3 regions of the Pseudomonas lijiangensis genome follow, and region 3 is predicted to be linked to each of the others. Evidence: predicted binding sites of a transcription regulator. Region 3 holds the regulator's gene; each other region holds the start of a gene.

Region 1 (5,164 bases), 1.2 Mb from region 3:
GCAGCAGTAAATTTCGAAAATGAACTATTGCGCTTATACTGCCTAAAGTTAATAAACGTCATCAGAAACCCACACTGCATAAAAAGAACACTTGAGATGTTTAGGGAGCTGCATGGCGTATTACCTGGAAATGAGGTGCTGAAAGCTCACTTCATATCCCTTGACGGGGCCAATCGACCTCAAGTGGCACGCATATGCTCTGAATTTAATATATCAAAAGATGAGTACCTATCTTGGCTTAAATTAATATACCTACTAATTCTGCAACCCTTAGACCAAGGGCTGAACCTCATCGAGCACCTGATCAAGAGCGTTTTTGACAACAAAAATATATCCAAAGATTTTCACATATACCAATATAAAGACGACTATCAGGACGCAGGAGTTCTGATTTGCGACAGAGGGCTGATAGATCAGCAGCACATCGAAGGCGCTCAACTTCAAATGTTTAATTTGGATGCAAACACCTTCGTGACGGTGTTATTTGTCGATATTATCAATCAGAAAATAATCCCCATGCCTCCGGAATTTTCTGAGCTAAATTTCGGACAGGCAAATGTCGCAAAAATAAGTATCAAAAAAAATGATCTAGCCTCATTAGAGAGATACAACAATCTCTGTGTGGCAGTGGCACATTCGAATGTTTACTGCTCCAGCGCAAACCCTTACGGTGTGGTTGTGTAAGGTGTTGAGCCTTATGAAATTTCTTAATTAACAACCCAATGTAAAAAATTACCCCCCCCCTTCCACCAGAATTTTCCGAGATCAGCTGTCAGGGCAGCATCTATGGAGTTTCTTAGGGTGACTTCTGCCACGCTGAGCAGCGGGTAAAGTGCTGCGCAAACATGTGAATTCCATAGGTACGCGCCAACCAGTTCTGCGTCGTTTTGTGTAGAAAATACTTTGCTGTAGCTAGCAATTCTGTGTGAGCTGATCAGCTCATCAATCAGCAACGGCCTATACTGGATGTTGTGCGGCATACTCAGACTTCCCTCTCTGCGAGGCGCCTGTATAAAGTTGGGTTGACACGACTGTCAACTGCTCATAGCATTGCTCTACAGGTTGGCAATGAGCTCCAATGAGCGAAAGTTTACGACTCACTGCAAAGACCACGAAACACCTACCCCGGCCTCGAGCCGGGGTTTTCGTTTCTGGACAGTAGTCAATCAGCTGATATCTGAGGCGTTTTCTATGCCCATGCTCACGGCAGCCCCGCCGAGAGTTGTGGAGCCGCGTTTACAGCGACGGTGTCCGTTCTTTTTGCGGATATCCAATGCTTGGCGACGAGGATGCACTGCTCCTGAACCTTTCATCCCCCTCTCGTAAAGTCTTCTGAACACCCAGCTCCCGCACCGGTCACTCTCCATTCAACCCAACCAGAATGGAAACCACGACTTTTGCCAAGAATTCTGACTTCCCAGACCGCAGACGCAAGCAGCAATGCCACTGAACACGACGCCAAGATGTTCGGCTCCCCCAAGGACCGTCTGGATTTCTATCGAAAGGAGATCCAGTACGAAACCACGATCCTGGCCAACCGGACAGATGCCTACCTGACGGCGCAATCCTTTCTGGTGATTGCTTTCGCATCCTGCATGGCGAATCTCAATCCGGAGTGGGGCAAGTTGTTCACGTTATTCGTGCCGCCATTTCTGGCGTTGTTGGGGGCGATGAGTTCGTTGAATGCCTGGCCGGGGATTCGTGCGGCTTACGAGATCATCGATCACTGGCATTACAAGCAAAGCGAGTTGTTGCGCAGTGAGCCGATCATGGGCATCGCGTATGACGAGTCGCCGCTGTTCAACGAGCATGAGTCAACGCACAAGGGTTATCGCAAGGCGCTGCTGTTTTCGATGCGTACGCCCTGGATTTTTGCAGTTTTCTGGATTCTGCTCGGTGGTTGGGCGGTCTTTATTCAGGTTGTGGGGTTTGCGGGTTGATACCCCGATCCTGACCAGCAGCCCCAATCTTCTCTTCCATCTCCGCCACCTTGGCCTCCAGCGCCTCAAGACGAGCGCGCGTACGGGCAAGTACGGCCATCTGGCTGTCGAATTCTTCGCGGCTCACCAGATCCAGTTTGCTGAAGCCGCTTTGCAGCAGGGCTTTGAACTGGGTTTCGAATTCGTTGCGGGGTAGCGGAGTCTCGCCGTTGAACAGGCGGGAGGCGTGGCCACTCAGGGCGTCGAGGAAAGCTTTGGGCGCGAGCATGATGATTTTCCTGTATCAGATGGGCGGCAGTGTAGCACGCAGCATCTATAGTCATTTTCAGGGCACCGGCGATGCACAGTTATTGAGCGTGGGGGCGTGCACGAGTGCACTGTAGTTGTGCGTTGCGTGGTGACCAAAACGGGTCAGATGGCTGAAAAAGTGCTCAAGGCCCTGTATTTGATGAATATTCACGAGATGGCAAGCTTTCTGCTTAATGGCTTGTGACCCATGCACTGATGCAGTCGCTGTGACGAATGCAGTGCGGCAGGCGGAGCGGGGATGTGTTTCGTCAGAAGCGGTTTTCTGGAGTTGGTCGGGCCTTTAACTGGCCGCCGACGCGTTACAAAGCCAGGCACTGCGCTTAGACTTGAGTCGGGTTTGTTTTCCTGGGGCAAGTCCACCAATTCGGGAGAAAGTTTTCATGAAGCTAGTCACTGCCATCATCAAGCCGTTCAAACTGGACGACGTGCGCGAGTCGCTGTCCGAAATCGGCGTGCAGGGCATCACTGTTACCGAGGTCAAAGGTTTCGGTCGCCAAAAGGGACACACCGAGCTGTATCGCGGTGCTGAATACGTAGTCGACTTCCTTCCAAAAGTGAAGATCGACGTCGCTATCGATGACAAGGATCTGGATCGCGTCATCGAGGCCATCACCAAGGCTGCCAACACCGGCAAGATCGGGGACGGCAAAATTTTTGTTGTGAATCTGGAACAGGCTATACGCATCCGTACCGGCGAAACCGATACCGACGCCATTTAAGCCGCCAAACCCCACGCCCCAGGAGTAAACAATATGACTCTGCGTCAATTCGCAGGGCTAGGAGCCCTGTTGTCCCTCGTAACCCCTGGCCTGGCCATGGCGGCGGACGAAGTGGCAGCCCCCGTTCTCAACTCAGGTGACACCGCCTGGATGCTGACAGCCACCGCGCTGGTGCTGTTCATGACCATCCCGGGTCTTGCCCTGTTCTACGGCGGCATGGTCCGCTCCAAAAACATTCTTTCCGTGATGATGCAGTGCTTCGCCATTACCGGTCTGATCAGCATCCTGTGGGTCGTCTACGGCTACAGCCTTGCGTTCGACACCACGGGCATGGAAGCTGGCGTCGTCAACTTCAACTCCTTCTTCGGCGGTCTGGGCAAGGCGTTCCTGGCGGGTATCACGCCTTCGAGCATCACCGGTGCTGCGGCCTTGTTCCCTGAAGCGGTGTTCGTCACCTTCCAGATGACGTTCGCCATCATCACTCCAGCCCTGATCGTCGGTGCTTTCGCAGAACGCATGAAGTTCTCCGCGATGCTGATCTTCATGGGTATCTGGTTCACTCTGGTCTACGCGCCAATCGCCCACATGGTCTGGGGCGGCGTCGGTGGCCTGATGTGGGACTGGGGCGTTCTGGACTTCGCTGGCGGCACTGTCGTGCACATCAACGCCGGTGTTGCTGGTCTGGTTGCCTGTCTGGTGCTGGGCAAGCGTAAAGGCTTCCCGACCACTCCGATGGCTCCGCACAACCTGGGTTACACCCTGATCGGTGCTGCCATGCTGTGGATCGGCTGGTTCGGCTTCAACGCCGGTTCCGCTGCTGCTGCAAACGGCACTGCCGGTATGGCCATGCTGGTTACCCAGATTGCTACCGCTGCTGCTGCACTGGGCTGGATGTTCGCCGAGTGGCTGACGCACGGTAAGCCAAGTGCCCTGGGTATCGCTTCGGGTGTGGTTGCCGGTCTGGTTGCCATTACTCCGGCTGCCGGTACCGCAGGCCCGATGGGTGCCCTGATCATCGGTCTGGCCTCTGGCGTGATCTGCTTCTTCTGCGCTACCAGCCTGAAACGCAAGCTGGGCTACGATGACTCCCTGGATGCATTCGGCGTTCACGGTGTCGGTGGTATCGTCGGCGCGATCCTGACTGGCGTGTTCGCTGCTCCTGCACTGGGCGGTTTCGGTACTGTGACCGACATCGGCGCTCAAGTCTGGATTCAGTTCAAGGGCGTAGCCTTCACCGTCATCTACACCGCAATCGTGACCTACATCATCCTCAAGGTGCTGGACGTTGTCATCGGTCTGCGTGTGACTGACGAAGAAGAGTCTGTGGGTCTGGACCTTGCGCAACACAACGAGCGTGGCTACAACTTGTAATCAACCGTAGCTGCAGAAAAATGCCCGGTCTCCCCGGGCATTTTTTTTATCCTGACTTTGTGAACCATCCGCGCATTAGAGCTTCCATTGTCTGTGTCGTTAGCGATGATTGCGGCTTGTCGTGGCAGTGGCCTTAATGCTGTCATGGGCATGATCGTTAACTTGTGGATCAGCTTGTTTATTGCGCGCTTTGCTTTTTTCTCAGTCGAGTTAGAATGCGCGCCGAACGTGCGGAGAACGGTATGTGGCATCAATCCAGAATCACCCTCCGGGCAAGGCCCCGCGGGTTTCATCTGGTGACGGACGAGATACTTGCAGGTTTGCCTGAACTGCGTGGTTGTCGAGTCGGATTGCTGCATTTGTGGCTGCAACATACCTCGGCCTCGTTGACCGTCAACGAGAATGCCGACCCGGCTGTACGTCGCGATTTCGAACGCTTTTTCAGCCGTCTGGTCCCAGAGGGTACTGCCGGATATGAACATGACGACGAAGGTCCTGACGATTTGCCGGCGCATTTCAAGGCCAGTTTGTTAGGCTGCCAGTTGGTTTTACCGGTAACGGCTGGGCGATTGGCGTTGGGCACCTGGCAAGGTGTTTATCTGGGTGAGCATCGAGATGCTGGCGGTGCTCGCAATGTCCTTGCAACCCTTCAGGGTGAATGGACATGACCGCTGGTTTCAGCGGTGTTGAATTTTTTCCGACAGCCTTCGATTTTCAGGGTTGCTGGGCTATAACTAATCTGCTTTCGCAAGTCATGAGGTAGAACATGAGCGACGACGACAACGATAACGACGATCTGGTAGACGATCTGGAAGGTGAGGAAGA
Region 2 (5,164 bases), 2.6 Mb from region 3:
ACCGCCAGCGCCACGTTCTCGTAGACCGTCAGCCAGGGCAGCAGCGAATGGTTCTGGAACACCAGGCTGCGATCCGGGCCCGGTGTGCGAACCTCCTTGCCATCCAGAATCACCGCACCGCTGGTGGACTCGGTCAGACCGGCCACAATATTCAATACCGTCGATTTGCCGCAGCCCGAGTGGCCGATGATGGAGATGTACTCGCCCCGCGCCACTTCCAGGTTGACACCGGTCAGGACCTGGCTGGAGACGCCGTCACGCTCGAAGGTCTTGCTGACGTTTTCGATGCTCAGATATTTGTCGTGCGCATTCATGTGCTTGCTCCTTAACCGGCCGATGTGCCGCGAGTGACCAGATGACCGATCAGGGCCACCAACCGGTCGAGTAGAAACCCGACGACACCGACATAGATCAGCGCCAGGATGATGTCGCTGATGCGCGAGGCGTTCCACGCATCCCAGATGAAGAAGCCGATACCCACGCCACCGATCAGCATTTCGGCGGCAATGATCGCCAGCCAGGAAAGGCCGACGCCGATACGTAGGCCGGAGAAGATGTACGGCGCAGCAGCAGGCAGCATGATCTTGCAGAAGTACTCCACGCCATTGAGACGCAGGACCTTGGCCACGTTGCGGTAGTCATCGGGAATGTTGCGCACGCCCACCGAGGTATTGATGATGATCGGCCAGATGGCGGTGATGAAAATCACGAAAATCGCCGAAGGATGGCTGTCCTTGAAACCTGCCAGCGACAGCGGCAACCAGGCCAGCGGCGGTACGGTACGCAGGATCTGGAACAGCGGGTCCAGTGCGCGCATGGCCCAGGCCGACTGACCGACCAACACCCCGAGGCTGATCCCGGCGACCACCGCCAGCGTATAGCCGTAAGCGACACGTTGCAGGCTGGCGAGCAGTTGCCAGGCCATGCCCTTGTCATTACCGCCGTTGTCATAGAACGGATGGATGATCAGCTCCCAGGTTTCATGAATGACCTGGGTCGGCGGCGGCAAGGCCGCGCCCTTGCCGCTGCAGAGCATTTGCCACAGCAACAGAAACAGCGCGCCCACCACCAGCGGTGGCAATACACCCTGCACAAGGAACTGACGCAGGTTCTTGATCCGGGCAGGCCAGCGACTGGCAGGCTTGCCGGTGACGCTCACGGGCGTTCCCGCGGCCTTGAAGCTTTTACTTTCAGCGTTCATCGATTTCTCCCAAGCGAGTGGCCACTATCAGGACAGAGCCTTGATGGTCTGGCTGTCCAGATAGGCCTGCGGGTTTTGCGGATCAAAGGTCTTGCCATCGAAGAACCTCTCGATGCCACGCGAGGTGGAGGCCGGAATCTGTGCCGCCGGTACGTTCAGTTCAGCCGCTGCCTTGCGCCAGATGTCTTCACGGTTGACCTTGTCCACCAGCGCCTGGCTGTCGAAACCCTGCGGCAGGTAGCCCCAGCGTTTGTTCTCGGTGAGGAACCACAGGTCATGGCTCTTGAACGGGTAGGACGCGAACTCGTTCCAGTAGCGCATCAGGAACGGGCTGTTTTCCACGACCTTGCCGGTGCCGTAATCGAAGTTGCCTTTCATGCGTTGCACGATGTCGTCGTAAGGAGCGTTGATCCAGCGGCGCTTGGCGCAGATTTGCGCGACCTCTTCCTTGTTTTCCGGCTGATCGCAGAACATCTGCGCTTCCATCACGGCCTTGAGCAACGCCTTGGCCGCGTTGGGATTGGCGTCTACATAGTCGGCACGCAACGCCAGGGCTTTTTCCGGGTGGTTATTCCAGATTTCGCTGGTGGTGTTGGCGGTGTAGCCGATCTTCTGATTGACCAGTTGCCCGTTCCACGGCTCGCCCACACAGAAGCTGTCCATGCTGCCGACCTTCATGTTGGCGACCATTTGCGGTGGCGGCACGACGATGGTCGACAGGTCCTTGTTCGGATCGATGCCACCGGCCGCCAGCCAGTAGCGCATCCACAGGTCATGGGTGCCGCCAGGGAAAGTCATTGCGGCGTTGATGCTCTTGCCGGCTGTCTTCTTGGCAGCCAGTGCGGTCTTGAAAGGCGCCGAGTCGAGGCCCAGTTTCAGGTCAGCGTATTCGTTGCCCACGGAAATGCACTGGCCACCCACGTTCAGGCGCGCCAGGATGTACATCGGCACCGGCCTGTTATTGGGGGTGATCTTGCCTGCGGCGATCAGGTAAGGCATGGGCGTCAGGATGTGTGCGCCATCGATGCCATTGCTGGCCGAGCCCAGTACCAGGTTGTCGCGTGTGGTGCCCCAGGACGACTGTTTCAGCACTTCGACACCGGTCATGCCGTACTTGGCGAACAGACCTTTCTCGTCGGCCACGAACAGCGGCGCGGCGTCGGTCAGGGCAATGAACCCCAGCTTGGCACTGGTGGTTTCCAGGCCATCGGTGCCAGCAGCCCAGACCACGGACTGCAAGCCAGGTGGCAGGATACTCAGTGCTGCACCGCCGCCCAGCAAGCCCAGCGACTGTTTGAGGAAAGACCGCCGAGGTGCATTTTCCGGGCTGTCTTGCTCAAGGCTATCTGGCTTATCGTCCATTTCATTCCCCCAAAAACACGCATAAAAAAACGGCGTACACACACTCCTGGCTTTGCCAATGAGCATGTGGACGCCGTTGTCCGGAATTCGCTTATGTGCCGCGGTCTTCGTCTGGAAGCACCCGGCTTGCACAACCTGCAAAGCAGTTTGCATGCCAGCTCTGCAGCAACCACGAATCGCGTGGCTTGTAGCGAAGATGACGTATCTGGCTCGCGGTGCGCCTCAAGATCGTTTCGCACATTACTGGGGCGCGACCTGCGCCGCTTGCCCGGCGCAAGTGCACAAGGGTCAGTGGCGTTTACGTGGCGCCGGACGTGCTGCGGCAAAGGCCAGCAGAGTCTGGGAGACATCGACCATACGCTGGCCACGCTCCATCGCCGACTGGCGCAGACGCTCATAGGCCTGGCCTTCGCTCAATTGATGCTCGTCCATCAACAGACGCTTGGCCCGTTCGATCAGCTTGCGTTCGTTGAGGGCCTGTCGTGCCTCTTCGAGTTCATCATTGGCGCTCAGCAGGCGCTGGGTCTGGGACTGCAACAGATCCAGAACCGAACGCCCAAGGTTCGGCCCCAGGCCATCGGTTGGCGTACTGTCCAGATCAATGGCCTGGACACTGAACAGACGCGCCTGATCGACACTGCCTTCGGCTTCCAGGCTCACCAGACGGGTGAGCAATTGTCGGTGGTTGTCCAGATCGGCACGGGCCTGCTTGATGCTCTCCTGACACTTGACCAGCAGCCCGTCGGCCAGATAGATCTCGATATCGCGCATGGCATCGATGCGCAGGGTGTTGAGGTCGAACCAGACTTCGGAAAGCATCGAGTCGACTTTCTCGTCTTCCGAGGTTTTCAACGCCACGCCACGCAAACGCCCAAGCTGCGCCACGCAATCGCTGCTTTCCTGATTGCGCCACAGGCGTCGTGCATCGTCGTCGGCAAACTGGATGAAGGTCTGGAAGCAACGCTCCTGGCTCTGCACCAGATGCTGAAGCCGGTCATGGGCTGCAGCATCGAAATAGCCCGCCAGAAAACCTCCCACACCACAGGCGCGCTCTTGCCCGGCCAGTTCCTTGCCCTGCATGAAATTGAACATCGCTACCAGCACACGGGTGACCACAGGATCAATCGCTGTGTCGGCGGCCTCGAACACCACCGCCAGCAAGCCACCGATCAGACGGCTCAGCACCATGGTGGCGTCCTGAGGGGTCAGCCGCTGCTCGCGAATACGTCGCCGCAAGCCGGGCAACTCATCCAGGCCATGCATGACATAGGCAATACGGTTGAACAGCCGGGCCCGGTCGGATGCGCTGGCGGCGTCCAGATCGATGCGCTCGAAAGAATCAAGGACCCGGGCTTCAACGGCCTTGGCCTCGGCTGTCAGTACATCGAGCTGGGTCAGGTGATGGGCCTTGCCGCTGCCCAGAAACATATTGGAATAACCACGCTCACGTTGCAGGGCATGCACCAGCTGGCCGACCTGCGTCACCATCTGACAAGTGGAGGCCAATCCTTCCAGGCCTTCCAGTTCGCTGCGGCGCGCAGCCAACATGAAACGCAATGCTGCGGGCATGTTTTTATCAGTCATGGACTAGCTTCACGGTTGGAGATGGGGGTCTCCATGCAAAAGCAGGTCCATGCCTGATTCAATCTGGTGCATGTAATAGGTGTAACGGGAGAAGACTGACACTTACTGTGGGAGGCGGCTTGCCGGCGACGGGGCCGGTGAAGTCAAAGCATTTTTATCGGCTTCACGGTAGATGTCGCCAGCAAGCTGCCTCCCGCCAGTTTCGTTTGCGCCCAATTTATCGGCAGACAGAGCCAATGAATTTGCACACGGCCCCTGTGATTACTGCTTGATGAAGTCCAGCAGATAGCCATTGATCTCATCGATCAATGTCGTGCACATGCCATGGGAGGCACCAGGGATGATCTTCAACACCGAGCCGTGCACCAGTTCTGCGCTTTTCAGGGCCGAAGCGGCAATGGGCACGATCTGGTCGTCATCGCCATGCAGAATCAGGGTGGGAATATCGAACTTCTTCAGGTCTTCGGTGAAATCGGTTTCGGAAAACGCCTTGATGCAATCCAGCTCACCCTTGATAGAGCCCAGCATGCCGATGGCCCAGAACGCATCGATGGTGCCCTGGGAAACCTCGGCGCCCTCGCGATTGAAACCATAGAAAGGTATCGCCAGCTCCTTGAAGAACTGCGAACGATTGGCCGTGACGCTTTCGCGAATGCCATCGAAGACTTCGATAGGCAGCCCGTCGGGATTGGCCTCCGTCTTGAGCATGATCGGCGGCACTGCACCAATCAGCACTGCCTTGGCGACTCGTGCAGTGCCATGACGGCCAATATAGCGGGCGACTTCGCCGCCGCCAGTGGAGTGACCGACCAGAACCGCGTCCTTCAGGTCCAGCGCCTCGAACAGCTCGGCCAGATCGTCGGCGTAAGTGTCCATTTCATTGCCATCCCACGGCTGGCTTGAGCGGCCATGTCCGCGCCGGTCGTGAGCAATGACCCGGTAGCCGAGGCGACCCAGGAAATTCATCTGGGCATCCCAGGCGTCGGCATCCAGCGGCCAGCCATGGGAGAACACGAT
Region 3 (5,164 bases):
TGGCACTGCTGCTTGCCGCAGTCGGCTACTGGAACATCAGCCCGGAAAGCTTCATGGATCAGCCTGTCGCCGCCACCGACGACACCGCCATCGACTATTACGCCATCAATGCCCATAGCGTGCAGTACCTGCCCGACGGCAAGATGCAATACGACATGACTGCCGACAAGGTCGAACACGTCAAGGCAACGGATATCACCCTGCTGACCAAACCCGACCTGCACATGTACCGCGGCACCCTGTTCCCGTGGCACGTACAGAGCGAACGCGGCGAAGTTTCGCCGGGCGGCACCGAAGTTGAACTGATCGACTCCGTACGTGTTGCACGTACCGATGAAAAGCAGCGTACGACTATCATTACCAGCAGTCGTATGACCGTATTCCCACAGAAGCAATATGCGCAGACCGAGCAAGTGGTTAGAATCGACGCCGCTGGCGGTGTAACGACAGCCAAGGGAATGAAAGCGTATTTGAACGACGGCAGGATGGACCTGCTGTCCAACGTAAGAGGACAGTATGAGTCTCGTTAAAACTCTTCCTTTTTTGCTCGGCCTGGGCGCAGCACTGGGAAGCGCGAGCGCCTGGTCCCTGCCAACCGATCGCGATCAGCCGATCCACATCCAGTCTGACGATGCGCAGCTCGATGACAAGAAAGGCGTTGCCACCTACAAGGGCAACGTGATCATCACTCAGGGTTCGATGAAGATCACCGGTAATACCGTGACCATCACTCGTAACGCACAGGGCGAAGTCGACGTATTCACCTCCGTCGGCAACCTGGCCTATTACGAGCAGAAACCCTCGGTAGACAAGCCGATCGTGCAGGCCTATGGCGTCACCATCCAGTATTACGCGGCACAGGACCGCATCGTACTGATCGACAAGGCCAAGGTCATCAACGACGGCAACACCTCCGAAGGCGAGAAGATCGTCTATGACACTGTGAAGCAGGTCGTCACCGCAGGTCGCGCCAATGGCGGCGCTAAAGTGACTGCACCGCGCCCACGGATCGACATGGTCATCCAGCCTAAAAAGAAAACCGAACAGCAGAAGGCCCAGTAAATGGCGACGCTTAAAGCCCAGCATCTGGCTAAAAGCTACAAGAGTCGTCAGGTCGTACGCGACGTAAGCCTGTCCATCGACAGCGGTCAGATCGTAGGCTTGCTCGGCCCCAACGGCGCCGGCAAGACGACCTGCTTCTACATGATCGTCGGTCTGGTACAGGCCGATCAGGGCCGCGTCCTGATCGATGACCTCGATGTCAGCCACCAGCCGATGCACGGCCGCGCCCGCGCAGGCATTGGCTATCTGCCTCAGGAAGCCTCGATCTTCCGCAAGCTGTCCGTGTCCGACAACATCATGGCCATCCTCGAGACCCGCAAGGAACTCGACTCAGCCGCACGTCGCAAGGAGCTGGAAAGCCTGCTTCAGGAATTCCACATCACCCACATCCGCGACAACCTGGGCATGAGCCTTTCGGGTGGTGAGCGCCGCCGCGTGGAAATTGCCCGGGCACTGGCCACCGCACCCAAGTTCATCCTGCTCGACGAACCTTTCGCAGGTGTAGACCCCATCTCGGTGGGCGATATCAAACAGATCATTCATCACCTCAAAGCCAAGGGCATCGGCGTGCTGATCACCGATCACAACGTGCGCGAAACCCTGGATATCTGCGAAACCGCCTACATCGTGAACGACGGGCAATTGATTGCCGAAGGCGACTCGGAAACCATTCTGGCCAACCAGCTGGTGAAAGAGGTCTACCTCGGCCACGAGTTCCGCCTGTAGTCGATCCTGTGTGAGCTCTCTTGATGCGAGCTTTGCCTAAGCATCCTGTTGACAATGCATTTTTTGTCATGATGCTCTAGGCAAACACTTCAGATTCAGGCATATAACTTGCTTAAGTTGGCGCTTCGGCGCCCTGTAGTGGATGGCGCATGTGCGCCGGCGAATAAGGTGTTTAGCCCCTGCCATGAAACCATCGCTAGTCTTGAGAATGGGCCAGCAGCTGACGATGACACCGCAGCTGCAACAGGCTATCCGCTTGCTCCAGTTATCGACCCTGGACCTCCAGCAAGAGATTCAGGAAGCACTGGAATCCAACCCTATGCTGGAACGCCAGGAGGAAGGCGAAGACTTCGACAACTCCGACCCTCTGGCCGACAACATCGAGCAAAAGCCCAATACCGAGATCCAGGAACCCAGCTATCAGGAATCCGCACCCACTGTGGACAACCTGGAAGAGGGCGAATGGAACGAGCGCATTCCAAACGAATTGCCCGTCGATACCGCCTGGGAAGATGTCTACCAGACCAGCGCCAGCAGCCTGCCCAGCAACGATGACGACGAATGGGACTTCACCACCCGCACGTCCGCTGGCGAAAGCCTGCAGAGCCATCTGCTGTGGCAATTGAACGTGGCGCCGATGTCCGACAAGGACCGGCTGATTGCCGTCACCCTGATCGACTGCATCAATAACCAGGGCTATCTCGACGAAACCCTCGAAGAAATCGTCGAAGCCTTCGATCCCGAACTGGATATCGAACTCGACGAGATCGAAGCCGTTCTGCACCGTATCCAGCAATTCGAACCTGCCGGTATCGGCGCCCGCAACCTGAGCGAATGCCTGCTGCTGCAATTGCGCCAGCTACCGGCCAAGACCCGCTGGCTGAGCGAAGCCCAGCGCCTGGTCACCGACTACATCGACCTGCTGGGCAGTCGCGACTACACCCAGCTCATGCGTCGCATGAAGCTCAAGGAAGACGAACTGCGCCAGGTCATCGAACTGGTCCAGAGCCTCAACCCGCGCCCCGGCTCGCAGATCGAATCCACCGAAGCCGAATATGTCGTGCCCGATGTGATCGTGCGCAAGGACAACGAGCGCTGGCTGGTGGAGCTGAATCAGGAATCCGTGCCGCGCCTGCGGGTCAACCCGCAATATGCCGGTTTTGTGCGCCGGGCCGACACCAGCGCCGACAACACCTTCATGCGCAATCAGTTGCAGGAAGCCCGCTGGTTCATCAAGAGCCTGCAGAGCCGCAACGAAACCCTGATGAAGGTTGCCACCCAGATCGTCGAACATCAGCGCGGTTTTCTCGAGTATGGCGACGAAGCCATGAAGCCGCTCGTCCTGCATGACATCGCCGAAGCCGTAGGCATGCACGAGTCGACAATTTCCCGCGTGACCACCCAGAAGTTCATGCATACCCCAAGGGGTATTTACGAGCTGAAATACTTCTTTTCCAGCCACGTCAGCACCTCCGAAGGCGGGGAATGCTCTTCGACGGCAATTCGCGCAATCATCAAGAAACTGGTTGCAGCGGAAAATCAGAAAAAGCCGTTGAGTGATAGCAAGATCGCTGGTTTACTGGAGGCACAAGGCATTCAAGTAGCCCGTCGCACAGTTGCCAAGTACCGCGAGTCGCTCGGAATCGCACCTTCGAGTGAACGCAAGCGACTGATGTGATGCAGGCAGAGCCACAGCGTTCCAGCGGCAGGAATGAACTCCTGCTTCTATATGCACTGGCAAAGGAGAAAGCTGTATGCAAGTCAATATCAGTGGACACCAACTGGAAGTGACCAAGCCCCTTCGCGAATACGTTGAGCTCAAGCTCAAGAAGCTCGAAGGGCATTTTGACAAGATTACTAACGTGCAGGTCACCCTGGCGGTCGAGAAGCTCAAACAGAAGATCGAAGCCACACTGCACATCCATGGTGGAGAGGTCGTAGCCAACGCCGAACATGACGACATGTACGCGGCCATCGACCTTCTCACTGATAAGCTCGACAGACAATTGCTCAAGCATAAGGAGAAGCAGCAGAACATCCTTAAAGGTGCGACAGCTCGCTGACACTCATTCCAATGATCCGACTTGAAAACATCCTGACCCCCGGCCGTTCATGCGTGAACGTGTCGGGCGGCAGTAAAAAACGCGTACTCGAACAAATTGCCAACCTGATCGGTCGAGAAGTACCGAGCATGGACCAGCAAAGTGTGTTTGAAAGCCTTGTTGCCCGCGAAAAACTGGGATCTACCGGTTTTGGCAACGGCATTGCCATCCCCCATTGCCGCCTTGCAGGGTGTGAAACACCTGTGAGCGCAGTCATGCGCCTGGAATCGCCTATCGATTTCGACGCCATCGATGGTGCCCCGGTCGACCTGCTGTTTGTCCTGCTCGTCCCGGAAGCGGCCACCGATGAACACCTGGAGCTGCTGCGCCAGATAGCCAGCATGCTTGACCGCACTGAAGTGCGTGACCGCCTACGCAGTGCCGAAAGCGGTGAAACGCTTTATCAAGTGGTACTGGACGTACAGAACGGACATTGAACATGCGCCTGATCGTCGTGAGTGGTCGTTCGGGTTCTGGCAAGAGCACAGCTCTGAATGTGCTGGAAGACAACGGTTTCTATTGCGTGGACAACGTTCCTGCCGGCCTCCTTCCGGAACTGGCAGAGCGTGCGCTGATGAACAGCGAGCTGGCAGAACCTCTGCTGGCGGTGTCCATCGATGCACGTAACCTCCCGAGCCACCTGACGCGCTTCCCGCAGATCCTCGCCGAACTTCGTGCACTGAATATCCAGTGCGACGTGCTCTATCTGGATGCCGACGAAGCGACGCTGCTCAAACGCTTCTCCGAAACTCGCCGTCGTCACCCGCTCAGCACGGCGAATCGTTCATTGGCAGAAGCCATACACGACGAAACGACTCTGCTGGGGCCAATCATCGATCTGGCCGATCTCAAGATCAACACCACGCACCTGAACCTCTATCAGCTACGCGACACCCTCAAGCTTCGCCTGCTGAACAGGCCTGAAGCCGGTACCGCCTTCCTGATCGAGTCGTTCGGTTTCAAGCGTGGCATGCCTGTGGACGCCGACGTCGTATTCGATGTGCGCTGCCTGCCCAATCCGTACTGGAAGCCTGAACTGCGCGACCATTCGGGCCTCGATGCCCCCGTTATCGAATACCTGGCAGCCCAGCCTGATGTCGAAGAGATGTTCCAGGACATTTTCTCCTACCTCAACAAATGGCTGCCTCGCTTTGCTGCCAGCAACCGCTCGTACGTCACCATCGCCATTGGCTGCACAGGCGGGCATCATCGCTCCGTCTACCTGACAGAACGTCTGGGTCAGGTCCTGCAACAATCACTCAAGAACGTTCAGG

The links. The regulator sigma-54, encoded in region 3, starts transcription at its own class of promoters, with help from an activator protein. The targets are predictions, from matches to a motif close to ANTGGCATNNANNTTGCTNT.
Region 1: the regulator sigma-54 is predicted to act here: its motif matches at 2,403-2,422, upstream of glnK (P-II family nitrogen regulator).
Region 2: the regulator sigma-54 is predicted to act here: its motif matches at 2,703-2,722, upstream of KQP88_RS09580 (CmpA/NrtA family ABC transporter substrate-binding protein).

What each region holds. Positions count from the first base shown of each region.
Region 1 covers NZ_CP076668.1:196,163-201,326, forward strand. The annotation lists gene KQP88_RS00900 (hypothetical protein) at 1-684, shown strand, start outside; gene KQP88_RS00905 (hypothetical protein) at 708-980, opposite strand; gene KQP88_RS00910 (hypothetical protein) at 1,398-1,940, shown strand; gene KQP88_RS00915 (accessory factor UbiK family protein) at 1,912-2,208, opposite strand; gene glnK (P-II family nitrogen regulator) at 2,630-2,968, shown strand; gene KQP88_RS00925 (ammonium transporter) at 3,002-4,339, shown strand; gene KQP88_RS00930 (secondary thiamine-phosphate synthase enzyme YjbQ) at 4,582-5,007, shown strand; gene sutA (transcriptional regulator SutA) at 5,106-5,164, shown strand, end outside.
Region 2 covers NZ_CP076668.1:2,183,465-2,188,628, reverse strand. The annotation lists gene KQP88_RS09590 (ABC transporter ATP-binding protein) at 1-314, opposite strand, end outside; gene ntrB (nitrate ABC transporter permease) at 326-1,201, opposite strand; gene KQP88_RS09580 (CmpA/NrtA family ABC transporter substrate-binding protein) at 1,229-2,563, opposite strand; gene KQP88_RS09575 (nitrate regulatory protein) at 2,852-4,147, opposite strand; gene KQP88_RS09570 (alpha/beta fold hydrolase) at 4,409-5,164, opposite strand, start outside.
Region 3 covers NZ_CP076668.1:4,830,448-4,835,611, forward strand. The annotation lists gene lptC (LPS export ABC transporter periplasmic protein LptC) at 1-530, shown strand, start outside; gene lptA (lipopolysaccharide transport periplasmic protein LptA) at 517-1,062, shown strand; gene lptB (LPS export ABC transporter ATP-binding protein) at 1,063-1,788, shown strand; gene KQP88_RS20230 (RNA polymerase factor sigma-54) at 1,973-3,466, shown strand; gene hpf (ribosome hibernation-promoting factor, HPF/YfiA family) at 3,543-3,851, shown strand; gene ptsN (PTS IIA-like nitrogen regulatory protein PtsN) at 3,863-4,327, shown strand; gene rapZ (RNase adapter RapZ) at 4,330-5,164, shown strand, end outside.